DNA from 2 places in the Holtiella tumoricola genome. Region 1 is predicted to be linked to the other one. Evidence: a T-box and tRNA genes for the amino acid it is inferred to sense, from the RefSeq annotation. Region 1 holds a T-box; the other holds one or more tRNA genes.
The links. A T-box is a leader RNA that pairs with one kind of tRNA and senses whether it is charged. The one in region 1 lies ahead of leuS (leucine--tRNA ligase), so its partner is inferred to be a tRNA-Leu.

Region 1 (3,390 bases):
ATTGATTGTAGGTACCATAGGAGCTTCTTGTGAAATGAAAACACCACAAGAAGGGCAAAAGGCTTCATTCCCTTCAAGAGGGGCATTACATTTTGGGCAGTTCATAGATATAATCTCCTTTTAAATTAAATTTTACCAATAAAGTAACATAGAAAAGAGTGCAGTATAAAGGATTACGCCAAATACACCCATTACAAGAGAAAAGATAAATTTAGCAATACCACCACGATTCCAGGTTTTTTGGATTGTTAAGAACTTTTGAAGATCTTCATGTTGATAGTTATTACTTTTCCAAGCCCACTCATTCCCTTTAAATCCACAAACAAACATCCAAATAAAGTTAAAGTAAGGAATAAGACATAAAAGAGGTAGATAGGTTTTATTGCCAACGCCCCACCATATATTGAAGATAAAAGCACCCCAGTTCCATTTTTTAATTTCTACAGGTATCCCAGCTTGAGTTTGATAGTTCATATTAATACCATCATAAGTAATTGCTTGACCGCACTTTGGGCAAAAGTTTTCCCCATGTAGTTCAGTATGACAGATTGGGCAATTCATAAGATTCCTCCCTAAATAGTTTGATTAAAACAAATATATGATTATAGCTTAAGTATATATCACTTAAAACTAAATGTCACCTTTCTTATAGTCTTGGCATATACCTAGAACATACCCAAAATATCTAGTGGAGGCCAACTATTTATACATTATTTTTTTAAAAATGGAAGAATAGGGCGGTTAGCCGTTTGATAAAACAAATTCTAGAGAGAAAAAGAGGTGGGACCATGGAGCTTATTGAGTATTTAAGAGAAATTAATACAGTATCTATTATCCTTAGATTAAGTCTCGCCACACTTTTTGGGGGGATTATTGGATTTGAAAGAGGAAGAAAGAAACGGCCAGCAGGGCTAAGAACACATATATTAGTGTGCATTGGAGCCAGTCTTGCGATGATTACCAATCAATATATTGTACAAATATTAGGGATGGATGGTGATCCAACAAGATTAGGCGCACAAGTTATTAGTGGAATAGGTTTTTTAGGTGCAGGAACCATATTAGTAACAGGTAAACAACAGGTGAAAGGTTTAACAACAGCAGCAGGATTATGGGCATCTGCCTGTATGGGATTAGCTATAGGTATAGGCTTTTACGAAGGAGCAGTTATAGGATGCTTATTTATTTTAGGAGGTATGACTGTTCTGCATAAACTAGATAGGAAATTAATTGACAAAGCAAAAGAAGCAGAGTTTTATATAGAGATTGCTAGTATTCAAGATCTAAAAGGAGTATTAGAAAGCTTAAAGGAAGAAAAGATTCAAATAATATCTTTGGAAATTACTAAGTGTAGACTAGAGGGGTTGGAAAAAATAGGACTTTTTATTACATTAAAACCTTTTAGGCATTGCACCCACTTAAATCTAATTGAGACGTTGGCTTTTATTTCAGAAGTAGAGTATATTGAAGAATTATAAATAATTTCCTAAAGACGTTGATTTTGCATAAATGATATGATAAAATTACTTTGACATAATATAAAGAAATATGAATATTTGTGTAATGTGAAGAAACGAAGTAGTAGTACCAACTTCCTTTTCAGAGAGCTATTGGGTGGTGAGAAATAGCAAGAAAGTGTATGAACTCGTCGTGGAGCATCTTGATTGAACTAGAGTAGATTAAGCGGGACTTCCCGTTATAGAAGATACAAGTGCAACCGTGTAGGTTGAATTAGAGTGGTACCGCGAAATAATGCCTTTCGTCTCTATAAAAGAATAGAGATGAAGGGCTTTTTTATATTAATATGGAAATTATTTCATCATTCCAGTTAATACTATAAACAAAATATCTTAAGTTAACTATAAAGGAGGAATCATCATGCAATACAACCCACAAGAAGTTGAACAAAAGTGGAGAAAAAGATGGGAAGAAAGCCCAATTAATGAAGATACTGAAGACAAAAAACATTACTACTGTTTAGATATGTTCCCATATCCATCAGGTAATGGTCTTCATGTAGGTCACTGGAGAGGATATGTTTTATCAGATGTTTGGAGTCGTTATCAAATCCTTCATGGATACCATGTCCTTCATCCAATGGGGTGGGATGCCTTCGGTCTTCCAGCTGAAAACTATGCAATCCAAAAGAAAGTACATCCAGCAACTGCTACAGCAGAAAATGTTGCAAACTTCAAACGTCAGCTTCAAGAAATCAGTGCAGTTTATGACTGGGATAAAGAAGTTAATACAACAGATCCTAACTACTACAAATGGACACAATGGATCTTCCTTAAAATGTTTGAAAATGGCTTAGCTTATGAAAAAGAAATGCCAATTAACTGGTGTCCATCATGTAAAACAGGTCTTGCAAACGAAGAAGTTAAAGATGGTGGATGTGAACGTTGTGGTAGCACAGTGACAAAGAAAAACCTTCGTCAATGGATGCTTAAAATCACAGCTTATGCAGAAAGACTTCTTAACGACTTAGATGGTTTAGAGTGGCCAGAAAAAGTTAAGAAAATGCAAGCTGACTGGATCGGTAAAAGCTATGGTGCTGAAATCGACTTTAATGTAGAAGGAACTGATAAGAGTCTTAAAGTTTTCACAACACGCCCAGATACACTTTATGGCGCAAGTTTTATGGTACTTGCTCCAGAACATGCAGATGTACTTGAACTTGCAGATGAAAGCCAAAAAGAAGCTGTTGAGAAATATGTATTTGATGCATCTACTAAATCATCAGTTGACCGTATGGCTGACAAAGAAAAAACAGGTGTGTTCTTAGGTAAATATGCGATTAATCCACTTAACGGAAATCGTCTTCCAATTTGGATTTCAGACTATGTACTTGCAGACTATGGTACAGGTGCTATTATGTGTGTACCAGCACATGATGAACGTGACTTTGCATTTGCAACTAAGTTTGAACTTCCAATTATCCAAGTTATTTCAAAAACTGGTGAAGAAGAAAAACTTGAAGAAGCTTTTACTGAAGAAGGTATCATGATTAACTCTGGTGAGTTTAATGGTATGAAATCAAGTGAGGCTAAAGTTAAAATTCCAGATTACCTTGAATCAAAAGGTATTGGTACAAAAACAACAAACTACAAACTTCGTGACTGGGTATTTTCACGTCAACGTTACTGGGGTGAGCCAATTCCAGTTGTACACTGTGACTGCTGTGGCGTAGTTGGTGTTAAAGAAGAAGATCTTCCTGTTAGACTTCCAGATGTAGAAAGCTATGAACCAACAGGTACAGGTGAATCTCCACTTGCTGCTATTGAAGAGTGGGTAAACACAACATGTCCAAAATGTGGTGGTCCTGCTAAACGTGAAACAAATACAATGCCACAATGGGCTGGATCTTCTTGGTACTTCTTAAGATATCCA
Region 2 (3,390 bases), on a different contig from region 1:
CGTCCACCCTTTTGAAGGTAAGTTAACACTTCAGGAGTAAACACAAAACGGCTATGCTGGCGTACATATGCACAGCGCTCTAATACTTCTTCCATAGAAGCACCAGCTTGGGCAGCTTTTGCTGCTTCTACAGCAATAAATCCCATTTGCATACAGTTAGTAAGGGAATCAAAAAAGTGAATGTCAGCATCTGGATATTTCTCAAGTAGTAGGTCTCTCATAAGGTGGCTATTTGCATAAGTACCACTCATCTCTGAAGAGATGAAAATGCCAAGAATGCTATGGCCTTGTTTAATGAGGGATTCAAATGTTTCCATCATTTCTTCTGGAATAGGTTGAGAAGATGTAGGAATCTCGCGAGATTCAGCCATTTTAGTATAAAATGTGTCATTTGAAAGGTCTATTTCACGCTGACTTACACCGTCCATAATAACATTGAGGGAAACGATAGATATATCGTAAAGTTTGCAAAGAGATTCAGGTAGATAACTTGTACTATCTGTTACAATTTTGATTGACATAATTTTAACTCCTTTTATATAAAATGAATCATCTATTAAAGTGTGTAAAAAACACATAAGTCTGACATGTTATAAAAAATCAATATGATAAGTATAACAACTGTCACTTGAAAATGAAAGCAATCTTTATTATTTCTTAATGGTTTTTTACTACAGTATACTTAGGGTATTATAATTATAATAAAAATGATTATAATAGTAATGAAGAAATAAGGAAAATATATTATAAAGAGGAAAGTATATGGAAAATATGGAGACAGTTGTACAATATATGCAAGATTATGGAATTATTTTCTTATTCATTATTGTATACTTAGAATATTTAAATTTGCCTGGGCTACCAGCAGGAATTATTATGCCTGCTGCAGGATTCTTAGTAGCAACAAGCAATATTAATTTTATTTATGCCTTAGTTATATCTGTCCTTGCAGGTATGCTAGGAAGTTATAGTTTGTATGCATTAGGATATTATATAGGAAACCCTGTTGTAGATAAGGTGTACACTAAGTTTAAAAAATCTAGACCAGCTATTGATAAGAGTTTTGGGTACTTAGATAAGTATGGAAATAAAGGTGTATTTATTAGTCGTCTGATTCCTGTAGCAAGAACACTTATTTCATTAGTTGCAGGAACAGGGAAAATGAAAGTATGGAGTTTTACAATTTACTCTATAGGTGGTATTGCAATTTGGAATTGTGGCTTTATATTAGCAGGATATATAATGGGTATTGTTGTGCGATGATATAATAATTTAAGCTATAATATTGTTTATTTAAGATAAAAGTGATAGAATAATAGTGTGAATATTTGAATAAGCAGGTGTGGCGGAAATGGCAGACGCGATAGATTCAGGTTCTATTGAGGGGTTTCTTCATGCAGGTTCAAGTCCTGTTACCTGCATATATAAAAAGCAATACACTAATAGTGTATTGCTTTTTATATATGCTTTTTGAAGAAATTTACGTTTAGGTAATAGATTAAGAAAGGCTCATAATTATTTTTTAGGAGTTAGAATTTATTGAAAAATTCTTGTGCAATAAGTGCATAAAAACAAAGTGTTTAGAATATTGTGGCGATAATGTGTAAACATATATACAAAGAGAGTGGAAAAATAAAATAGAAAAATGTCAAAAAATAGCTATCAGAAACACTAAATAAATGTAAAATAATTAGGCATACTATATAAATATCTACAAAATTAATAAATCCCGACATTCATACTTGAATATAGGGGCCTATATACAGTATGATGTAAGAGAAACAAAATAGATTAGACAGCTAGAGTAATGGAGTGAAAAACATGAGAAAAACAAAAATCATATGTACACTTGGTCCTTCAACTGATGACGAAAAAGTATTACGTGAGTTAATGCTTGCAGGTATGGACATCACACGTTTTAACTTTTCACATGGGGATTATGAAGGTCACAAACAAAAATTCGACACAGTTGTAAGACTTAGAGAACAACTAGGACTTCCTATCGCAACAATGTTAGATACAAAAGGTCCAGAAATCCGTGTTTGTAAATTTAAAGACTCAAAAATTATGCTTAAAAAAGGCGATACATTCACACTTACAACAAGAGATCTTGAAGGAACACAAGAGATCGTAAGCGTAACATACAAAAACTTACCAAACGATGTTCACGTAGGTTCAGCTATTCTTTTAGATGATGGTCTTATTGAATTAAATGTTATCGATATTAAAGATAATACAGACATTATCTGTAAAGTTATTAATGATGGTGCACTTTCAAATAATAAAGGGGTTAACTTACCAGAAGCTAGCCTTTCAATGCCATTCATTAGTAAAAAAGATAGAGAAGATATTATGTTCGGTGCTAAAACAGGCTTTGATTACATTGCAGCTTCTTTCACAAGAACAGCAGATGATATTTTAGAAATCCGTAAAATTCTTAAAGAATGTAATGCGAACGATATTAAAATCATTGCTAAAATCGAAAACCGTGAAGGTGTTAACAACATTGATGAAATCATTCGTGTAGTTGACGGTGTAATGGTTGCTCGTGGTGACATGGGTGTAGAAATTCCTCTTGAAGAAGTACCAGCTCTTCAAAAAATGATCATCAAAAAAGTTTACACAGCAGGTAAACAAGTTATTACTGCAACACAAATGCTTGACTCTATGATGAAAAATCCTAGACCAACACGTGCAGAAACTAATGACGTTGCAAATGCAATTTATGATGGTACAAGTGCAATCATGCTTTCAGGTGAAACAGCAGCAGGTCTTTACCCAGTAGAAGCCTTAAAAATCATGGTTCGTATTGCACTTCAAACAGAAAGAGATATCGATTATGTAAATCGTTTCAAAAATAGAAAAGATGATGAAGTACAAAATGTAACTCATGCGATCTCTCATTCAACATGTGCAGCTGCACATGATTTAGGAGCAAAAGCAATCGTTACTGTTACAAAATCAGGACGTACAGCTCGTATGATTTCTAAATACCGTCCAACATGTCCAATTATTGGATGTACAACATCTAAAGAAACTTACTACCAACTTGCTATGACATGGGGCGTTATTCCAGTACTCATGGATGAAAAAGATAACACAACTGATTTATTCGAAACAGCTATCGAAGCTGCAGAACAAACAGGTATTGTATCAAAAGGTGATTTAGTAGTACTTACAGGAGGTATGCCTCTTGGAGTATCTGGTACTACAAACATCATGAAAGTTGATGTAGTGGGAAAGATTTTAGTATCTGGAACTGGTCTTAACGAAAAGAGTGTAAGTGGTAATGTATGTATTTGTAACAGTATTGAAGATGTAAAAAACAACTTTAACGATGGTGACATCTTAGTTGTTCCACAAACTTCAAATGAACTTTTCCCACTTATT

Region 2: it has a tRNA-Leu gene. The T-box ahead of leuS (leucine--tRNA ligase) is inferred to sense a tRNA for this amino acid. The anticodon was not compared.

The regions. Positions count from the first base shown of each region.
Region 1 covers NZ_JAQIFT010000007.1:51,988-55,377, forward strand. The annotation lists gene PBV87_RS01030 (zinc ribbon domain-containing protein) at 1-105, opposite strand, end outside; gene PBV87_RS01035 (hypothetical protein) at 133-561, opposite strand; gene PBV87_RS01040 (MgtC/SapB family protein) at 789-1,478, shown strand; T-box leader at 1,560-1,770, shown strand; gene leuS (leucine--tRNA ligase) at 1,879-3,390, shown strand, end outside.
Region 2 covers NZ_JAQIFT010000016.1:192,609-195,998, reverse strand. The annotation lists gene PBV87_RS04505 (DegV family protein) at 1-521, opposite strand, end outside; gene PBV87_RS04500 (DedA family protein) at 763-1,263, shown strand; tRNA gene PBV87_RS04495 (tRNA-Leu) at 1,337-1,421, shown strand; gene pyk (pyruvate kinase) at 1,822-3,390, shown strand, end outside.